DNA from 3 places in the Endozoicomonas sp. ALB032 genome. Region 1 is predicted to be linked to each of the others. Evidence: predicted binding sites of a transcription regulator. Region 1 holds the regulator's gene; each other region holds the start of a gene.

Region 1 (7,362 bases):
TGTGATCAACTCCAACCCCTGCATTGCTTATCTCATGGAAGAAAACACCATGACCATGCAGGCTCTGGTACTGGCCCATGCCAGTTATGGTCATAACTCATTCTTCAAAGGTAACTATCTGTTCCAGACCTGGACCGATGCCGAATCCATTATTGACTACCTGATGTTTGCCAAGCGTTATGTTGCTGAGTGCGAAGAAAAATATGGCGTTGAAGCGGTTGAAGATGTTCTGGACGCTGCCCATGCCCTGATGAACCAGGGTGTTAATCGCTACAAGCGCCCGAGACCACTTTCAGCAGAACAGGAAAAAGAGCGCCAGCAGGAAAGAGCAGAGTATATTCAGAGAACCCTGAACGACATCTGGAGCACTATTCCAAAGACGGAAGACAAAGAAGAGAAAAAAGTTGAACGCTTTCCTAAAGACCCGGAAGAGAACATTCTCTACTTTCTGGAAAAAAATGCGCCACTGCTGGAAACCTGGCAGCGTGAACTGCTGCGAATAGTCAGGAAAGTATCCCAATACTATTACCCTCAACGTCAAACCCAGGTGATGAACGAAGGCTGGGCCTGCTTCTGGCACTACCATCTTCTCCATGAGCTTTATGATGAAGGAAAAGTCACCGATGGCTTTATGCTGGAATTTCTGCACTCTCACTCAAGTGTCGTATACCAGCCTCCCTTTGACAGCCCGCACTACAGCGGCATCAACCCCTACACACTGGGCTTCAGCATGTTTCAGGATATTCGCAGAATCTGTGAAAATCCTACCGATGAAGACAGACACTGGTTCCCGGACATTGCCGACAGTGACTGGCTGGAAACCGTGCATTTTGCGATGAAAAACTTCAAGGATGAAAGCTTTATTCTGCAATTCCTGTCTCCCAAGGTGATGAGAGAACTCAGACTCTTCTCGGTTCTGGATGACGAAAGCAAGTCCTACCTGGAAGTCGATGCGATTCATAACAGCACCGGATACAAAGAAGTAAGGGAGTCGCTGGCTGCTCAATACAATCTTGGCAACCGGGAGCCCAATATCCAGGTCTTTGATGTGGATGTGCGTGGCGATCGAACCCTGACTCTCAGACATTACCAGCACCAGGGACGTCCACTGGATAAAAGTACAGAGGAATTACTCAGGCACGTACACCGGCTCTGGCAATTTGATGTCAAACTGGAGTCGGTGACCATTGATAACAAGGTAAGCAAAAGCTATCAGTGCCCGGATAAAAAAGATTCCGGGAAGTCTCACTAAAAAGATCTGATTGAAAGACGAGGGTCTTTTTATATTGAAAACTAATAAGAATTAAAAAGCCATCCGAGAGTCTCCCGGACTTAAGCCTCCGTCCGGGTCACCCCGCAGCAAGGGTTGCTATTGCAACCTCACGACTGCATGGATGCAGGAGCAGTAGCTGCTTGGGACGGCCTTAAGTCCGGCAGGCTTCTGGCCCCACATATCCTATCCACTTAAAACCGAATCCCCGCTGCCACGACAGAAAGAACCAGCCCTTCCGTTCAATGCAAAAAATACTGACTACGGTGATAACCAGAAGCTTGATGCCTATTAACGATATTTTCAAAGAGTCAGATGCACGGCTGAATGGCTGTTTTTTAAAAACAAGCAATACCCACTCAAAGCAATTCAATTCATTTGCATGTCTTGATGACTCATAACCGTTTATGTATTGCACAAAATTATTCCTACCATCACATAAAGCGTTATTAAATCTATTTAAATAGTCCATAAAAGCACATTAAATGCTTCCATCAATTTAAAGCTTCCTGTATAAATAGTTACCTCCGTCATTGATAACCATTAATACCCGGTCGAATTAGTCTGAATTGGGAGTTCCTGAATGAACGTTTTTGAAGAAATTCATCACCGCCTGAGCAGTAAAACTCGTATCCGCTCTTTGTTTAAAGATGTTCATGTCGAAGATCTTGAGCGTATCATCTCCAGAATGCAGGACGTAATGCAGGAGAAAGTTGAAGCCCGCAATAAGATTGACGAAGAGCGTCAAGCCAAACTCGAAAACATTGAAGCCGTTAAGCAGATCATGGCCGAACGCGGCATTTCAATGGAAGACTTGGACCATCTGGAAATAGCGACTCAAAAACGTCGTCGTAATGTACAAAGGTTTACTTTTGAGTACCAGACAGAAGCCGGCGACACTGTCCAATGGGATGGCTCTACCACAGGGCGCTTGCCGCGTGACTTCCAAAGCTACCTGGACCGCACCGGCAAAAAACGTCTGGAATGCGTCGTTGGCGAAGAGTAAGTCTACCTTCGTCAGTATTTCGGGTTCATGCCCGGTCTGCAACTTCTTGAATAGAGACACCAATGGATCAAAGTATCATTCTTTGAAAAACCTCCCCCTCTGACTCGAAGTAATCAGTTGGGGATCCCATTACAGAGTGCTCAGGTGGGACCACTCTCATCAACACTCTGACCAACAGCCCGCAGTGCACCCCACAGCAGGTGTTCAAGAGACAGATACAAACTAGTAAAGAAAATACAAATACGCAAGCCCGGTCTTTGCAGGATGGTTAAAATCCACCACCCTGCCAGCTCCCGGGGATTAGCGTTTCAGAGTAAAGATAGTCAGGATCAGTCTGTAGTACAACAGACTGTTCGCGAATGATGAAACCATGAAAAGATTATTCATTTTTTGATGGTAGTCCTAAAAGCAGAAAAGGTGCCACCGGCCCTTTTCTGCTTTCATGAGTGTTCCAACTCAAGGCATTTTTCCGGAAAGTGGCAAATAAAGCGGCTGCCTTTTCCTGGGTGACTGCTGATCGTGAGTTTGCCTCCGTGTCTCAGCATGACGTGCTTGACGATAGCCAGGCCAAGCCCCGTTCCCCCGGTATTCTGGCTACGACTTTTATCAATCCGGTAAAAGCGCTCAGTCAACCTCGGAATATGCATTGGATCAATACCGACACCATTGTCTTCTACCATCATATGTCCGCCTTCCCCGTCCTGCCACCAGCGCACAAGTATTTTGCCACCCTCGGGTGTATAGCGCACGGCATTAAAGACCAGATTCGAGAAGGCACTGCGCAACTCATTACTGCTGCCTGCCAAAAAGACATCTTCAGGACAATCCAGAGAAATCTGATGCTGGCTTTCACCACTGAGCGCACATCCGTCTTCAACGATACTGCTGAGCAGGGTTTTAACATGAACCCCATTCTCGTCTGCCTGAGCTTCAGCCGACTCCAGTTTGGACAGCAACAGCAGGTCTGCCACCAGATTCTGCATTCTCAGCGACTGCTCCTGCATCCTGTTCAGTGCTTTTTCCCAAACAGGGGGCAGACCTGAATCCGGGCCCAGACTGTCCAGCATGGTTTCGATGTATCCAGACACAACCGTCAGTGGTGTTCTCAGTTCATGGGAGACATTGGCAACAAAGTCTTTTCTCATGACTTCCAGCTGATTCAAGCGCGTGACATCTCTAACGGTCATGAGACGATTGCCTTTGCCATAAACCGTTATATTAAATTGCAGTTGATGATCAGGGTTGATTGGCGAGGGGATCTCAAGAGCTTTTTGATAACCACCCTGCTCAAAGTAGTCGACAAACCTTGGATCACGTAGCAGATTGGTAATCAACTGCCCCTGATCGTCAGGCGTCTTAAGCCCTATCAAAGTTCCAGCGGCGGGATTCCACCATTCCAGGTTGCTCTGATTATCTATCATTACAACACCGTCGTTCAGCGCAGCAGTTGATTCCTGAACACGTTCAATCACTCCGGCCAGCTTTTGCCGGGAACGACTGTGCTGTTTTTGCAATCGATAGATACCATCAAAAATTTGCCCCCAGAACCCTTTACTCTCAGGAGGCTCTTTGCTCCTGGCCTTGGGGTCATTCAGCCAGTCCAGCAGCTTGAAAAGCTGACGGAAGCTCCAGACAAAATAACCTCCCATGACCACACAGAGTCCTAAAAAAGGCTCTCCAAACAACCAGCCCAGGGAAAACCCGACAATCACGTAGGCGATCATGCGGCTCAGCAAATGGGTTTTTGAAATTGTTGTCATATTACTCCCGGCCAGATAACTGCTGAGCACTGAGCATAAAAGGTTTACACCCTCGTTGAGAAACGATATCCAGTACCACGAACCGTTTGCACAAAGGCTTCGTAGTTATCACCTAAGGCCTTACGCAAGCGTCGAATGTGTACATCAACGGTTCGCTCTTCCACATAAACGTTGCCACCCCAGACCTGATCCAGTAACTGCCCACGGGTATAGGCACGCTCCTGGTGCGTCAGGAAAAACTGCAGCAAACGGTACTCGGTAGGTCCTATTTCAGCAGGTGAGCCATCAATAGAGACTCTGTGGCTGACAGGGTCCAGCTCCAATCCCTTGATGACAATGGGAGACTGGTTATCAAATCCGCCTGTACGACGGAGAACCGCTTTTAAACGAGCAGCCAGCTCGCGGGGAGAAAAAGGCTTGGTGATGTAGTCATCGGCACCGGTTTCAAGTCCCTGGATTTTGTGGTCTTCTTCACCTTTGGCCGTCAACATAACAATGGGTATTTCAGAGGTCAGCTCATTGCGCTTCAGACGACGGGCCAGTTCAATTCCAGAGACATCTGGTAACATCCAGTCCAGCAAGATCAGATCGGGTTTGTTATCCACAATCAGAGAGTGCGCTTCTCTGGCATCTGCTGCCTCAAGACAGTCATACCCTGCCATTTCCAGAGCAACGGTCACCATTTCGCGAATCGGTGCTTCGTCATCTACGATCAGAATGGTCTTTCCTGGCATTAATCTCTACCTGTTATCTGTCGATTCGATTTCGGCGGTGACGTTCTGGCATCTATCAGCTGAAGCTCATTAGGGCTATATCAGGATGGTAGTGTCTCAGGACAGCACCTTTCCTATCGCTCAGGCTGCTTCTCACTACTTTGATCAACCGCACTATACACCGGACATTACACCTTTGAAATGTTACAGGCAGATGACACACTAAAGGCTGATATTGCAGCTTAAAAATAAAAAGATCCCTCAGGGTTTACAGGGTAAGGCTTTTCGCCATTTATCCCCACAGCCACCATAAGTAGCAATACTTACCGGGCTCTAAGCCGGATTGAAGATCAAAGATAACTCAACACGAAACCTGCAAATACAATGGCTCCGGCCCAGTGGTTACTAAGAAACGCCCTGAAGCAGGCTTCACGCTCACGACGACGGGTTAACCATTGCTGGTAAACGAAAAGGGCTGCGACAGCCAACAATGAGAGATAATAGAGAGCACCTAACTCCAGTTGATGGCCTGCCATGGCCAGTGTCATCAGGGTAAGTACCTGCAGGCAACCAACAATCAGGTTATCCATCTCGCCAAATAGAATGGCTGTGGACTTGATACCTACTTTCAGATCATCGTCACGATCCACCATGGCGTATTGAGTATCGTAAGCCACTGTCCAGAAGAGATTGGCCAGAAACATCAGCCAGACGATGTTTCCCAACGAGCCACTCTGAGCCGCAAAAGCCATGGGTATCGACCAGCCAAAAGCAGCCCCCAAAACCACCTGAGGCAGATGAGTGTGTCTTTTGGCAAAAGGGTAAGCCGAGGCCAGCAATAATCCGGCAAAAGAGAGCTGGACGGTAAGAGTATTGGTAAAGAGTACAAGAATGAAAGACAAAAGTACCATACCGGAGAAATAGATCAGCGCTTCTTTTTCCTGAATTTTACCCGTTACCAGCGGTCGATGCTGTGTTCTCTTAACATGGCCGTCCACTTTCCTGTCAGCAAAGTCATTAATAACGCAGCCTGCACTGCGCATCAAAACCACGCCGACCGAAAAAATCACCAGATTCTTCAGACTCGGTACACCTTCTGCCGCCACCCAGAGTGCCCACATAGTAGGCCAGAACAACAGATAAATACCAATAGGCCGGTCCAGCCGGGCCAGCCGTAAGAAATCTTTTAAACGGGGAAATCGTTGCAGAACTACTTCAGTGCCTGCCAATACCGCCATTGGTTTTCTGAATTGCATCATAATATTTAGCTGCTTATCTGCATCTTTATTATCATCGCTGAGATTCTTATTGCTCATCGCCCTGAATCATGACCCGCATCGCCAGTTTATCAGGTCAGGCCAGGTTCTCAATCAGGCCATGACCAGACCGACTGCGGAAATCTCTATATTTCACGAGGTAAGTGCTTCGACAAACAATCATTCTTGTAGAGCTTCAGGGTTCAGGATGCTTCGACATGACTCTGGAGTGCTTCTCTGTCTGTTCAGACAGGTCCGGCAAAAAGATTTCACAAACAGATATAGACTTTTCGTGCAAATAAAATAACGACCGCCTTCCCCAGGCTGTTTCATCAGAGTATTTTTCAACCAGATGAGGATTAAACTGACGAGCCGGCAGTTCCGCTACCTCAAATGGTCCCCGACGCATACCGGGATGATTAAATAAAAACTCCCCCAGGGGCTTAGTGCCCAGTTGCAGCAGCTCTCTGTTCGTGCCAATAAGACTGCTGTGAGGCAATACACTTCGTGCAAACACTCTGGGTCGGCCACCACAGATCAGCAGAACCTCCCTGATAGAAGCCATTTTGCTGCAATGTCTGTTTTCGAATGATCCTGCCAACTCACCAGACGTGGACGTAGCCTTTGACTGTTCATAGTTATTGAGAAACTTTAGCTCCGAACAGGTCGGCATAAAGGTCCCGTGACGAATAACCTGAACCCTGAAGTCGCCGTCAAACTCATGTTTCAAACGCTGAGTCAGGGAACCTCTGTCCAGCAGCCAGTCTCTCCAGGGCTCTGGAATCTGCTGTTTCAAATAATGTCTCGGCTTCCAGGATAAGCCTGAAAAATCAATAAAAGGCACCATCACTCCTGCTGCACAAATCCAATTTTCCAGAACTGCCCCGGGAGGAAACAAGGCAGCTCACCTTGACACTCCCCGCCTTGTCAGGCGAGGCTTCTGACTTCATAAGCTACAGCCAGCCTATAACGACCGGACTTACGCAGAAGCCTCCATCAGCAGCAACCGGGTGCCCCTCGGTTATTTATTGGTCTTTTGTTTGATTTGCCGCTGCCTTAACGGGTCACTCAGGTATGGGTTCATCTGGTTCTTCAAGGGCGGTTGGGCAGTTGGCTCTGCCTTAATTTTTTGTTAACAGTGCTTGGTTTTCATCATCGTGAGTTTCTGCATAGAGACAGACCGACAGTGAATTTAGCCAACTATGCACAAACACGCAAGCATAAGGCTCTTCACCAGCGCGGCCCGACCTACGCGGCCCGACCTACGCGGCCCGACCTTCCCGACTTATATCTCCCTCCGCCCGATTGAGGGTGTCGCAAAACTCCAACAACTCGTTCCCACGCTGGAACCCACAGG
Region 2 (7,362 bases), 730 kb from region 1:
TGTACGCTTTACAATATCAGGTGTCACAAATGCGGGCAGGGAGAGAGACCTGGCCCGATAATGACTGGCATATCCATGAAGAGTTGAGGATTGCAAAAGCTAGCAATGATCTGGCTGTTGCTGAGCAGGCAGAAGCACTTGAGCCATTGGTTGATTTTTACTCTGTCAGGAATCTGTTGTCACTGAATCAGGCATGGGGAGATATCTGGCCTGATGACGACAGTGATATCTATACAAGGTTGAGAAGTGCACAAGGAAGCGATGATCCGGCCATTGCTGAACAGGCACGGGCACTTGAGCCAGCCGTTAATTTTTACTCCGTGCAGAAACTGGTGTCACGAATGCAGAAAGGATTGAGGGTTAGCTGGCCTGAAGATGATAATAATGTCTATTTAAGGTTGAGTAGCGCAGAAAAATGCACTGATCCGAACATCGCTCAGCAGGCGCGGGCACTTAAACCATTAGTTGATCATTATAAGAGTAAGTCTTCAGGCAATTGATTCCAGGCTGCTTTTTCAGCGAGACCTCTCTGCTTCAATATTTAGGCAGGTGTGCCCGCACCATGAGCTACACTCAGGCTCCGACTGAAAAAAAGCGAAAGTTTGTGTGCGACTTAAAGCCGTTCTCTTTCATAAGTACCTTTTTGTTCTTTCTGGCAGCCAGTGGATTTGCTGCTGACAACTCTCAAGGACTTCTGCTCGTCGTCGTAAATGGGACGTCTGATCAAGAGGCTTGTCTGATATCCGATTTTGTCTGCTTTGTGCCTGAAGGCTCTCTGCTCTTGCCCAGGTCAACTGATGACGTTAAAGGCTCATTTCTCCAGCAGCCCGTTTTACTCCTGTCATCTCTGTGGCAGTGGCTAATGTCTTCGGAGATTGTTCCTGAGAAAAGAAAGAAAAATAGCACAGGCTTTGCACTGCCAGAATGGCCCACATCAACACCTGAATCGGCCTTGCGATTATCAGGAGGCGGATTTCCACCCGACCCACCGCCTCCACCATTTATGCCGGGTATCCCTGGCAAGGGATTGTTTAATATGCCTGACTGGCAGTTTGATTACCTGTCAGTTCTGTTCAGGATCGGCCAGCGGCTGAAACAATGGCTTTATAATGGATATCCCACCACTTCCGGTCAATCCAGACCATTCGTCAGTGACAAAGATTTATCTGCGGCTTTGGCAGGTATTACACAGAAGATGGCATTCAACAGGTCGTTATTCAGTCGGGTGCCGTTAGATGCCTCGGAACTGCTTGCTGAACTATCGGGGAAAGATTTGTCTGGTCATGGGCAGATGCATCAGCCAGAAACAGTTATGTTGTATCCGGTATTTATGCTGCCTCAATCTGATTCGAATGATTTTGAAGAAGCGCAGGGGGTTGAATATGTTGGGGAAACTTGCAGCGTATGCCTGCTTAATTTAGAACAATCTGACGACGTGATGAAAACGTCATGTTTGCATTTGTTCCATCTGGAATGCCTGAAACGGTGGCTGACAGGAGAAGTTAACATGGAAGGGAATCGTTTCTGCCCATATTGTCGGCATGATCAGAGCGCTTTGGGTGATTTTCTGACATGGAAAGAGATCCGGAAAGGACTGCAAGAGGTGATTCATATTGTGATGGGAATGCTGCTAGGTAGAGGGACCTGGCCTGAAGATGACTATAGTATCTTCGTAAGGTTGAATGCTGCGCTATTTTGTAATAATTCAGCCATTGCAGAGCAGGCACGGGCAATTTATCCATTAGTAAAATTGTACTCTGCGCAGCGTCTGGTGTTGCAAGTGCGGGCAGGGAATAGAACCTGGCCCGGATGTGAGGGTTTTATCCATCTAGGGTCGTTGAGAATGCTGGTAGACAACCCTGATCCGGCCATTGCAAAGCAGGCGCGGGCAATTTATCCATTAGCTAATTTGTACGCTGTACAGCATCAGGTATCTCAAGTGCAGGCAGAGGATGAGGCCTGGAATGACAGTTATATCCATACATGGTTGGGTATTGCAAGGGATTGTAATGATCTGGTCATTGCTGAGCAGGCAGAAGCACTTGAGCCATTGGTTAATTATTACTCTGTGCGGCATCTGTTGGCACAAGTGCAGGCGGGGAGTGAGACCTGGCCTGATGATGACAGATATATCTATACAAGGTTGAGTAGTGCACAGCGAAGCAATGATCGGGACCTTGCTGAGCGGGCACGAGCCATTGAGCCAACCGTTCATTTGTTCTCTGTGCAACATCTGGTATTACAAATGCAGACAGGAACAAGAACCTGCTGGCCTGAAGATGACAATAATGTCTATGTAAGGTTGAGCAATGCAGAAGATAGCGGTGATCCGACCATTGCTCAGCAGGCACGGGCACTCAGGCCATTAGTTGATCAATATAAGAGCAACTCGCCAGAGAATTGATTCCAGCCTGCGTTTTCAGGGATATTTCTTCACTTTATAGTTATTTGGCCTGCTAATTCTCTATTTGCGCGAAAAATAAACCAATTAACTACAATCTGGTAATGCCGCTATTGTCCATGCTTCACTATAGATAGCCGCTGGCCGTTATAACGATAAAATACAATTTGGAATTAATATGAACGCAGTGATTCTGGCGGTTGCCGTCATGCTCGCGTTGAGCTTGTTGCGGGTTAATGTGGTTCTGGCACTGTTTGTGGGGGCTCTGGCCGGGGGAGTGATCGGTGGTCTGGATATCTTCCAGACTCTGGAGGCATTCTCCAGAGGTTTGGGCGGTGGCGTAGGCATTGCTATCAGTTACGCCATGCTGGGTGCTTTTGCTGTGGCCATCGCCCGCTCCGGCATACCTGAGTGGATGGCTGGAAAGATCATCCGCAAAGTAAAGAACAGCAACAACTCGCACAATAATGTGAAGCTAAAGTACAGCCTGTTTCTGGCGCTTGTGTTGATGGCTTTTTCTTCCCAGAACCTGATACCTATCCACATAGCCTTTATTCCCATACTGATTCCTCCCTTGTTATCGGTATTCAGTGCTATGGCGATTGATCGTCGTCAGGTGGTCTGTCTTCTTACCTTTGGCCTTACCGCGACCTATATGATTTTTCCTGTAGGCTTTGGCAATGTCTATCTGAATCAGATTCTTGGTGGCAACCTTCAGGAGAATGGGCTGGATATTGAACTGAGCCAGATGCCGCTGGCGATGGCGATTCCCGTTTTGGGTATGTTCCTGGGGTTGTTGCTGGCTGTTTTTTTCAGTTACCGAAAGTCCAGAACCTATCGTGTAGAAGAGACCATTTTGATTCATGAACAAGATATTCAGTTAAGCAAGCCTGCCATTATTACCTCTGTCATAGCCATTGTTCTGGTGCTGGTGAGTCAATTGACAACCGGGTCCATGGTTCTCGCTGCTGCACTGGGCTTTATTACCATGGTCATTGGGCGAGTCGTCTGCTGGCGGGAAGCAGATGAGGTATTCAATGAGGGTCTGCGCATGATGGCAGCTTTTGGCTTCATCATGATCTCGGCCGCAGGTTTTGCGGAAGTGCTCCGCTCAACAGGTGATATTCCAGAGCTGGTGAGTCAGGTACAGATGTTTGTGGGAGGCAGTCAGGCTCTTGCGGCCATTCTTATGCTTCTGGTCGGGTTACTGATCACTATGGGTATTGGCTCTTCGTTCTCTACGGTTCCGATTATTGCCACCCTTTATGTGCCACTGGGCATGGAACTTGGATTTACGCCACTGGCGATAGCCTGTCTTGTGGGAGTCGCAGGAGCATTAGGTGATGCAGGCTCCCCGGTTTCAGAATCTACCATTGGTCCCACTGCCGGCTTGAACGTGGATGGTCAGCACGACCACATCCGGGATTCGGTGATTCCCACCTTTTTACACTTTAATATTCCGATGATTATTTTTGGCTGGATTGCCGCCATGATTCTTTGAGTACCCGCCATAAAAACGGGGCCAGATGGCCCCGTGTGGATCACTCATGAATCTGTGATTACAGATCGAGTTCAGACAGATACTTTTCAACCACCTTGGCAGGCAGAGGGATGTAACCGTCTTTAACGACGACTTCCTGACCCTGCTGAGACAGTACCATCTTCAGGAATTCGCCTTCCAGAGGGGACAACTTCTTGTTGGGCTGCTTGTTAACGTACACGTACAGGAAACGAGACAGTGGATAAGAGTTGTTGACAGCGTTAGCGGGCGTTGCCTCAACGAATGGCTGACCGGCTTTCTTGGCCAGAGGTACAGTACGTACGCTGGAAGTCTGGTAACCGATGCCGGAGTAGCCGATGCCGTTTACAGATGCACTGACAGACTGAACCACAGAAGCAGAACCAGGCTGCTCATTTACGTTGTTACGGAAATCACCTTTGCAGAGGGCTTTCTTCTTGAAGTAACCGTAAGTGCCGGATACAGAGTTACGGCCGTACAACTGGATTGAGCGGTTTTTCCAGGCTCCGTCCAGACCGGCAGCACCCCAGGTACTGATGTCTTTGTCGCCACCACACTTGCGGGTGGAGGAGAAAATAGCGTCCACTTGAGCCATGGTCAGACCCTTGATTGGGTTGTCCTTATTGACGAAAACAGCCAGAGCGTCAATGGCAACCGGAACAGCAGTGGGCTTGTAGCCATGCTTCTTCTCAAAAGCTTCCAGTTCCTTGTCTTTCATCTTGCGGCTCATGGGGCCGATGTTGGACGTTCCTTCCGTCAGAGCGGGTGGTGCAGTAGAAGAACCGGCAGCCTGAATCTGTACGTTCACATTAGGATATTCACGCTTGAAATCTTCTGCCCACAGAGTCATCAGGTTAGCCAGAGTGTCAGAGCCGACACTGGACAGATTGCCTGATACACCACTGGCTTTCTTATAAGTGGGGATCTCAGCGTCAATCTGACTGGCAGAGGCAGCCTGGATTCCGGTCGCAAGGGCAATTGTTGTTATTAGAGCTTTAAGCTTCATTCGTATCTCTCCTAAAGGGATTTTTTAGCCTCTCTTATACAGCTACAGGCATTTGTTTACTGGCAAGAACTATAAGATGAAAATGTGACAGTTATATGAACGACAGTGAAGCTTTATATTCGCAATAGTCATAATGTAAAATCACTGACTTTAATTCCAACTTGATTGTAGATTACTGATGAAATGCCAAGACAGGTACGAGCCCGGCTTGCAAAGCATGCCTCCTGTGCCAGTTTCTATTCGCTGAGTGTTTTAGCTACAACGCTAACTGAGAAGAGAAGTAAAATACCTTCAGCTGGAAAAGCTTCACGATCAGGAAGATCGCGGGCGCAAGAAACAACTGACATTATATATAGGGATTTTCAGAGTCGGTTGCGCCAAAAAAATAAAAACATCAAGTGCTAGAGAGCAATATGGAACTGAATAATGATCTTGCTCCCGGACCTCAGGGAGAACTGACGCTGAAAGTGCTGGCAGACTACCAATCTGTTAATACGACAGGCGATGTCTTTGGTGGCTGGGTGGCCATGCAGATTGATCAGGCTGGCGCAATCATGGCCAGAAAGATTGCCACAGGACGTGTTGTCACCGTTAGTATCGGCAGTATGAGTTTTATGCGCTCAGTTAAAATGGGCGATATTCTTGCGCTGTTCACCCGGGTGACAGAGGTCGGCAAAACGTCAATTCGGGTGGTCGTTGAAGCCTGGGTGGAAGATAAACACGGTCGCGCCAAGCTGACTGAAGCCAATATGGTTTTTGTAGCCATTGATACACAGGGCAGAACGTCTCGAATCCAGAGCGCCAAAAGCCCTTAGGATTTGAGGCAGTTTCAGTCTTGGGTCCAAAGAACCAGCTTTTCTGATAAAGATGCAAGTGAAACAGGTTTGTCCAGAAAATCGTCCATACCGGCAGACTTACAGGCAATCTTATCCGATTCCGAGGTGTTGGCTGTGAAAGCGATAACCGGTATTCCGGCATAGTGTTGCCCGGAGGCTCTGATTTTTTCAGTGGCTTCCAGACCACCCATGATGGGCATCATGCAATCCATGAGAATCAGGTTGAAGGCCTCTGAAGTCTCAAGAATGTCCAGTGCTTCCTGACCATTCTGGGCCACTTTGCAGCTGCAGCCCAATTTTTCAAGCAGCTTTTTGACCACCATCTGGTTTACCTGGCTATCTTCCACCACCAGAATATGGACGCTGTAGGTTTCCCTGACTGACACTGGCTTTCCTTTGCCTGTGGCCTGATTTCTCTACAGTCAATATCTGAAGAAGTGCCGGGTTCTTTAGGATCAAATGCAGGATGTTGCCAGACTAAAGCGGTCAGTAATAGCTAATTCCAGCCGATCTCCCTGCTTCAGAGGACCAACGCCGGCCGGAGTGCCAGTGAGGACAATATCGCCGGGTTCCAGTGTGAAGTGACGGCTTATGTAGCTGATCAGCCCCGGAATTGAGGTCAGCATATGGGCTGAAGTGTCTTCCTGACGTGTCTGCCCATTAATTTTAAGGCTGAAGTGAATGTTATCGAGATCGGGCAGGTGCTCTTTGGCAATAAACCCTGAAACGGGGCAGCTGCCATCAAAGGCTTTGGCCACTTCCCATGGCAGTCCTTTTTCTTTTAGCCGGGACTGAACATCCCGGAGTGTCAGATCCAATGCCAGCCCTATTGCCTTGATGGCATCAATGCTCTCATTCTCGCTGGCATTCTGGAGTCGGGTGTCCATCAGAATTGCTATTTCTGTTTCGTGGTGAACTTCACCGCGATCGACGGGAATGGCAAAGGGTATTTCCAGAGCTGTCAGTGATGTTGAAGGTTTGATAAACAACACGGGATCGTCGGGCAGCGGATTGTTCAACTCCCGAATGTGCTCGGCATAATTTCGGCCGACACACACCACTTTGCCGGCCGGCAGATCAATGCGGTCGCCACTTAGCCAGTGATGCCTGTACTTCATAGGGCGTCCTTCTTGCTTGTTTGTTCTTGTGTTTTTATTTTGCTCATGGCCTGGCACATCGCTAGTATTTATCAGCCGGGTACGACTGCTGAAGCTATCATTCACAGTACAAATATTGTGTTTTCCAGATTAACCTGATCACAGGAGCACGTCATGTCTGAAGAACTCCACCTGAATATCCAGAATCTGCATGACCTGCTTGAAGGACAGCCTGTGGACGAATGTACTGCAGGGGCTCTCAAGCAAATTACCGATGAACTGCAGCTGGCTCTGGCTCAGGCAGAGGGCGATATTCCTCTGCAGGACTACAACGAACAGCTCGAGCAGGAAGCGATCAAGTTTTCCGAACAACATCCTGCATTGTCTCAGGCCATCAGACAGATTCTGACTACGCTATCAAGCATAGGTGTCTGAAACAGAAAACACATAATAACTGCTCTGCACGCGAGGTTTAAGTCCTGTAGTGGTGATTGGACAAGGAA
Region 3 (7,362 bases), 370 kb from region 1:
CTCCGTGGTAACAAATGGTGTTCGTTGATTGTCACTGAGCTGCTTATAATATGCAGCTAATGGAGAGTCTGGTACTTCGAAGGCTTCATGGTGTAGATAGTGGTTCCCATCGTTTGTTCGTATCAGAAACCTTGTGAATATAGCCTGCCTGATGACAGCTATATAGTTCACCATTCCTATTGGCTTATCTATTAGAATTTTTCTTATATCACCTTGATTGTTTTTGTATTCAAATTGATTGTTAGAAATCTTTTTTATTTCAGCAGCAGTAGAAATAAACGAGATAAATAAAAATATTATCATTGATCTTTTCACTGTGATTCTCTCTTGAAAATTTTACTTTGATTCGGCCTCGATCACAGTTAATCAACATTAGCACAAATACACTATTCAAGCAGTCACATAGTAAATGCTATCTGCTCGTTCGCTGCGCCCAGCCGATCGTATAAGGCGGCTGAAGCAGGCATTATATTTTTCTACCAATTATCGAGAAAGGTAATAATATGAAGAAATGCTTTTTTGAGGAACGAGTTGATGGAAACAGCTTGCTATGTCTGTGTTAAACAGCAACCGGCTCAGGAGAAAAGCCCTCTTTTTTAAACTTGAGAGGTTTAGAGATAAAACCTTCAACAGACGACTGACTACAGGCAATAAAAGACTCACTGAACATTCACGAGACATCAACAACCTCATGATGTAGTCTACGGTGTCAAGCTTGATGCTCTTGAGGAGTTGCTGTGGCGGGAAATAATTTCACAAAATTTATAGGTCGAAAAGGCAAGGTTTATAACGCTCGCTGGGAGGTGGCATTTGACCGCATCCTCACGCCTTTTGAAGAATTTATCCATCGTCAAACGACCAGCGGTATCCTTCTGATGATCTGCGCTGTCATCGCTCTGGTGATCGCGAACAGTAATCTGTACCCCCTCTATGAACAGATCCTGAAAACCTACGCCGGAGTCTCATTCGGCGACGGTGGTCTGAAGATGTCTGTTCACCATTGGGTCAATGATGGCTTGATGGCTTTTTTCTTTTTCCATGTTGGTCTCGAACTCAAGCGTGAATTCCTTGTCGGTGAGCTTTCCGACCTCAAGCATGCCGTATTGCCTATCATGGCGGCGATTGGTGGTATGGTGGTGCCCGCACTGATCTATGCCGGTATCAACCCGAGCGGTGTTGCTGCAGACGGCTGGGGCATTCCAATGGCAACGGATATTGCTTTTGCTGTTGGTACTTGTGCGCTGCTGGGTGGTCGTGTTCCTAAAAGCCTGATCACCTTCCTGGTGGCCCTGGCCATTGTGGATGACCTGGGCGCTATCATGATCATTGCCGTCTTCTATACCAACGAAATCAATCAGCTTGCTTTGCTATGGGCTGCAGGATTTACTGCATTATTATGGGTTCTCAATGCTTCCGGTATTCGTAGTCCATTGCCTTATCTGCTAATAGGTGCGGGCCTCTGGTTTCAGCTCTACGAAGCAGGTATTCATGCGACATTGGCTGGTGTTATTACCGCTTTTGCCATACCGGCAAAACCCAAATACGATCCAGTTGCATTCAGCTTTCAGGTAAAAAATCTGATTCGACGATTTGACCGGAGTTACCGCCCTGGTGAAGATGTTCTGCGAAATGAAAAAGTGCTGGCTTACGTTCGGGCTCTGGGTAATGGTGCCCGCCTTGCAGAAGCTCCACTGCAGAAAATAGAAACGGGTCTGCACCTGCCTGTTACCTATATCGTCATTCCTATTTTTGCCTTGGCTAACGCCGGTATACCCTTTAATGTATTCTCCGGGGATACCGAGATTTTCAATAACGTCACTCTGGGTGTTACTCTGGGTCTGGTATTAGGGAAGTTAATTGGTATTGCCGGTGCTACCTGGGTAGGCTGGAAACTGGGATGGGGTGATTTGCCACACGAATGTAACTTCCTGCATATTGTCGGTGTTGCCTTCCTGGGCGGAATTGGTTTCACCATGTCTATCTTCATATCAGAGCTGGCATTTGCTGGCAGCCCCAATGATCTGGTACTGGCAAAAGCAGGGGTTCTGATTGCCTCCCTGATCGCGGGTATTGCAGGCTTTATCTGTTTGACTAAAGCTTCTCCAAAGGCTGATGAAAAGGCTACTGCTGAGCAGGCTTGAAGTCAGACTATTATCTGAGAACGAATAACCCGGAGTTGGCTCCGGGTTTGTTTTTTAGGGATATAGTTACGGCTCTCGCCATTGCAACATAATTCCTTGAAAGTGTTGTTCAAAGACTCGCAATATACGAAAGAGTTTCTGGATGGCGCTGGACCAGCCTAAGCAGGGTAACGACCTGACCATTGGGTACACTGCGCCCTTGCTCCCAGTTCTCCAGGGTGCGGACAGAGGTATGCAGCAAGCGTGCAAACACGCCTCTGGACATATTAAACGTTTCACGAATACCGACAATCTCATCTGGTGAGATGCTCAACTCGCCTTTATCGTCTACCTGATGGCTTCTCAGCGTCAACTTACCTTCTGAGTGCTCCCTGGCTTCAGCAAGAGCAGAGCTGAGTTCCGAGAATAAATCACGATTGCTCATTACGCCATGCCTCCATAAATAGTCTTAACTGCTTCCTCCGCCTGGTAGCCAGGTTTGCCATTTCATTTTTGCTGTAAAGGGTCAGCCTCCCGGATAATAGACCCGCAAATAGCCACACCTGTCTTTACCCTTGACAGCAATGCGTACCCCGCACGCTGAAAGGTTTGAGTTGTTATTGTTATGCTATAGCCTCTCCAGTGGTGGGACGAGAAAAGCCAGTTTTTGTCGTCTTTGTGTCAACAATGTCATTAAATAGTCATTTGTAACCGTTATAAAAAGCCCTGATCAAATTGAATAAAATCAGGAATCTCAATGGAACTGAAACTCGCTCGCAACGCTATCACTCTGGCAGCTCCCTTCATTTTGGCTGGCTGTTCAATGGTTCAGGAAAACGTTGAAGTTTCCCATCCCACCATGGAGCCGATCGCTCGATATGCTTCTGGCACTTACCATAAAGGGGCTGCAGAGATTGTGGCCTGGCATAAAGCCAGTCAATCTATCTATGTTGTCAACGCCCTGGATAAAACCGTAGATATTCTCAGCGGTAAATCACTCAAGGGGCAGCCACTGGCTGATCCGACCATGGATTCCAATATACTCAAAATTGGCAAGATCAATCTTGAATCCAGTATTGACGGCATGAAGCTGGGCACCGCCAACAGCGTTTCTGTTCATGGCGATCTGCTGGCTGTTGCTGTTGAAAATAGTGACAAACAAAAGAAAGGCGTTGTCATTGTTTATAAGCTCGATTCTGAAGGTGGCGCTGTATTCAGTGACTATAAGGTTGTAGGTGCACTGCCTGATATGGTGACCTTTACGCCCGATGGAAAATACCTGCTGACAGCAAACGAAGGTGAACCCTCATCGGATTACAAAATTGACCCGGAAGGTTCAGTCAGTGTCGTCAAGGTTACCTCTGAAGGCAAACTGGAAGAACCACGTCATGCTACTTTCACTGCTTTCAACAAGGGGTACTCCAGAAACAGTGAGCTGCCAGAGGATGTCAGGGTTTTTGGTCGTGATGCTTCTGTGGCTCAGGATCTTGAGCCCGAGTACATAGCCGTTTCTGATGATTCCAGAACAGCGTACGTCTCTCTGCAGGAAAACAATGCCCTGGCATTGGTTGATATTGCCAATGCTCGCATTGATTCTATTGTTCCCCTTGGTTACAAGGATTATGGTCAGTTTGCGATGGATGCCAGCAATAAAGACGGTGGTGTGAATCTGCAAAAATGGAGTGGTGTCTATGGTATGTATCAGCCAGATACCATCGCTACCTATTCCGTAGAAGGTAAAACCTATGTTGTAACAGCCAACGAAGGTGATGCCAGAGATTATTGGTACAAAGCTGCTTCTGAAGCTCAATGTCTGGCTTCTGGTGGTCTGAAATACGATGATGAAGACGGTTGCCTGGGGTTCACAGAAGAAGTTCGTACCAAAAAGGTTAAGGTGGCCCTGGAGCACCCTAACGCTGAAGCAGCCAAAGACCAGAAAAAGCTGGCTCGTCTGAAAATTACCAACACTCTGGGTGATTCGGATAACGACGGCAAGTTTGAAGAACTTTACTCCTACGGAGCACGCTCATTTTCTATCTGGAACGAAACAGGTGAGCTGGTCTATGACTCAGGCAGCGACTTTGAAGAAGTGACGGCTGCTGTGCTGGGTAAACACTTCAACAATAATGACGAAGAAACCAAAGGTGATAACCGCAGTGACGACAAAGGCCCTGAGCCAGAGGCATTGGCTGTGGGTGAGATTGATGGACGTCAATATGCGTTTATTGGTCTGGAACGAACCGGCGGTGTCCTGATGTACGACGTGACTCATCCTGAAAAAGCCAAGTTTGTCAGCTATGTCTACAACCGTGATTTTTCAGTTGATACTGAGAAAGAACCAGAAAAAGCGGGGGATGTTTCTCCGGAGGGTATGAAGTTTGTAGAAGCCACTGACAGTCCAACTGGAAAGCCTTTATTGATAATCGGTCATGAAGTCTCTGGTTCTACACTGGTATATCAGGTAGATTGATTAGACGTGCCTTTCGGTAGATTATTATCGTTTTTGTCTTCAAAGGGTTGAGGGTTGCCAGAGAATTTCCGGCAACCCTTGTTTAAAGTGAAGCTCTGTTCAGATGACGGTGATTTTTTCGACTTCTATCTCGGTTGTTTCAAAAGCACCGCTTTCTACTTCGCCCAAAATCTTAACTTTGGTCTTTTCATTGATCTGCACCTGAGGCATGTCTCTGGATTCAATCTCTACCTGAATGCTGTCGTTGCCATCTGAAAAGGTGTAGGTTTCATCGTCGATTTTGTTGGTCAGGTAACCGGTAAGTTCCACCTGGGAGTCATCAACCGGGTTTTCGATGATGGAAGCAACATCATTGATCCTGGGTGTGCTGATGGGGCCGGTGTATTCAGCAAATGCGTTGCCAGTGGTCAGTGCGATCGTTGAAGCAGCGAGGAAAGCAGATAGTGTCTTATTCATGGTTTCAATCTCCGGTTTTTCTTTCGAAATGGGTATCTGTGTAAAAGGTGGGCTTAGATTAATCGAAAGCAGTTAACCGGAAGATGAGTGAATCATTAAACTTTTTTCATAAAAGAAAAAACTGTGGCTTCAGGGGCCAAGCTTCCAGGTAGTAACCGGCAGTTTATAGTGCTCCAGAACCTGTTGTAAGCGTTCCCAATATTCATGGTCGGATGGTTTTCTCAGAATCAACACAATCCCAGCCTGTTTTTTGGTCAGCATTCCATAGGCAAGAGACTGGCCGATGGCTTCAGGCCATTTGTTGGCAAAATCCATTTCGATGGCGTGAAGGTCAGTTATGCAATCGACACGTCTACCGTCGTCGAGTCTGGCTTCAACTTCTCCGCCTCTACCTTCGCACCAGACCTTCTGATACCAGAGCTCGGGTTCCGATGCCCAGGCCAGATTGACAAGCAGAAGCGATAAAAAAATCGTAAGGAGGCGCGGCAGTGTCGTTAACATGTGCTCAATCCATTGAGTCAATGTTTTAACGCTACCTGTCACGGCTGCTCAGTGCAATGCTTTAAGACCCAAAGGGAATTATCTATCGCCTTCCGGGAGAGGAAAAGCACCTTGATGACAGAACGATTTAAAAATCCAAGTATTTATAAGGAACTAAAACCAAATTTAAATATCTAAGAATGTAATGGGAAAAAAATATAACAGGGGGGGTGTATGGAAAGTAATCACAGTGTTAATGATACTACTCAATGCTCAATTTGTTTTGGCGCAGTAGAGTGCAAAAGCATCAAACTAAAATGCGGACATGTTTTTGGTTTATCATGCATAAAGCAATGGATGAAAAGGACTAATCAATATAACTGCCTTTTCTGTAGAGAACAATTAACTGATGATCAGATAAAAGAGATAAAAAAAACCTCGTTGTGGGAACGTGTGGTAACTATTCCGGAAAAAACGATTAAATTTTTGTTCCAATCTATTGTGGCATTATCTCTTCCAGTATCTCCTTCGGCTGCTGTCGGGCTTGCTGTCGGGGCTGCCGGAGCTGCCGGAGCTGCTTTTGCCGGGGTTGGCGGGGTAGATGTTGTACCTCCCGCTGCGGCCGTGACTGGGTCTCTTATCGCGTGTGTCTGGGCTGCTAGTGAGCCTGAAAGGCATGTCAGTGTCGTTCCCGGTATCGTTACCGGTGTTGCTACCGGCATTGTCTTCGGGAATTATGCGGGTGCTGGCTTAGCTATCGGGTGTACTGCCGCGACTATTATCTGTGATGTTGGTAATTATCTCGGAATAAACGATTTTTAATGTTGCAGAGCAATTTCGACGCGTACTCCTATGGCTGTTCCCTCTACTACTGTCGTGGCAGATGCAGCATATGAGGCAGGAGAGCTACTGACTATTCTCAATGGTCAATGGCTCATAGGAAAACAGGGTTAAAGGATGACACCCTTGATGTCGCCATCTTTACGATCCAGATAGTGGATAGACTTGATACGATGGATCGTACGGGATTTACCACGAATCACCAGTGTTTCGGTTTCTGCGATATTACCCTTGAGGGAAACACCTTTCAGCAGGTCGCCCCTGGTAATACCGGTGGCCGGGGTGTCGTCAGCCAGTAAAGCAAGATCCTGTTGATGTCCTGCCTCATTGCCCCAAAGAGGATTATCTACCACCTTTCAAGAGAGGAAAAACACCTTGATGACAGAACGAGTTAAAAATCCAAGTATTCATACGGAACTAAAACCAAATTTAAGTATCTAATAATGTTGAAACCAACTGAAAATATAATAGGAGGTCTTTGATATGAATAGTCTTAACGGTGATATAAGAACAATATGTCAAGATACAAAACATTGTGAAAGCAACACTCCAAGCACTCTAGATTGTGGACATGCTTCTGGTAGATCATGCACGCAGGTAGGGCTGGAAAGAAGTAACCAAATAAACTGCCATCTCTGTCGAGAACAATTATCTGGTGATGATATAGAGATAGAACAAATTCCATTGCAGAAACGCATGGTAACTATTTTGGAACGAACTACTAAATTTATTTGCGAGACTGTTGACATGTTTGCTCACCCAACTCCCTCGCTTCTTGTTGGGATTGCTGGCGGGGCTACCGCAGCTGTAGCTGCATTAGTTGCAGATGAGTACAATGGTGGGATTGGCGCTTCTATGTTTATTACTTGTACTACCGGCGTTTCCGTGAGTATTCTTGAATGGGAGCGTCAATTGACTGTCGAACTTGCTACTGGTATTGCTACTGGTGTTGCTTCTGGTATTGCTACTTCTGTCTTTATGGGAAAGCCCGCAGCT

What was found. The regulator PhoB, encoded in region 1, activates phosphate uptake and scavenging genes when phosphate is short. The targets are predictions, from matches to a motif close to TGTCATANNNNTGTCANA.
Region 2: the regulator PhoB is predicted to act here: its motif matches at 5,010-5,027, upstream of ACO6VG_RS04805 (PstS family phosphate ABC transporter substrate-binding protein).
Region 3: the regulator PhoB is predicted to act here: its motif matches at 2,809-2,826, upstream of ACO6VG_RS09195 (choice-of-anchor I family protein).

Annotation. Positions count from the first base shown of each region.
Region 1 covers NZ_JBLYNW010000001.1:2,172,992-2,180,353, reverse strand. The annotation lists gene ACO6VG_RS07755 (SpoVR family protein) at 1-1,252, shown strand, start outside; gene ACO6VG_RS07750 (hypothetical protein) at 1,854-2,276, shown strand; gene phoR (phosphate regulon sensor histidine kinase PhoR) at 2,717-4,036, opposite strand; gene phoB (phosphate regulon transcriptional regulator PhoB) at 4,081-4,770, opposite strand; gene ubiA (4-hydroxybenzoate octaprenyltransferase) at 5,100-5,987, opposite strand; gene ACO6VG_RS07730 (chorismate--pyruvate lyase family protein) at 6,202-6,852, opposite strand.
Region 2 covers NZ_JBLYNW010000001.1:1,444,781-1,452,142, reverse strand. The annotation lists gene ACO6VG_RS04820 (RING finger protein) at 1-500, shown strand, start outside; gene ACO6VG_RS04815 (RING finger protein) at 863-2,404, shown strand; gene ACO6VG_RS04810 (Na+/H+ antiporter family protein) at 2,580-3,902, shown strand; gene ACO6VG_RS04805 (PstS family phosphate ABC transporter substrate-binding protein) at 3,961-4,926, opposite strand; gene ACO6VG_RS04800 (acyl-CoA thioesterase) at 5,340-5,741, shown strand; gene ACO6VG_RS04795 (response regulator) at 5,756-6,148, opposite strand; gene ACO6VG_RS04790 (fumarylacetoacetate hydrolase family protein) at 6,218-6,880, opposite strand; gene ACO6VG_RS04785 (DUF4404 family protein) at 7,034-7,294, shown strand.
Region 3 covers NZ_JBLYNW010000001.1:2,544,806-2,552,167, forward strand. The annotation lists gene ACO6VG_RS09180 (hypothetical protein) at 1-315, opposite strand, end outside; gene nhaA (Na+/H+ antiporter NhaA) at 738-2,141, shown strand; gene ACO6VG_RS09190 (helix-turn-helix domain-containing protein) at 2,251-2,565, opposite strand; gene ACO6VG_RS09195 (choice-of-anchor I family protein) at 2,878-4,590, shown strand; gene ACO6VG_RS09200 (YgiW/YdeI family stress tolerance OB fold protein) at 4,690-5,046, opposite strand; gene ACO6VG_RS09205 (hypothetical protein) at 5,176-5,589, opposite strand; gene ACO6VG_RS09210 (RING finger domain-containing protein) at 5,761-6,348, shown strand; gene ACO6VG_RS09215 (fructose-bisphosphatase class II) at 6,477-6,719, opposite strand; gene ACO6VG_RS09220 (hypothetical protein) at 6,850-7,362, shown strand, end outside.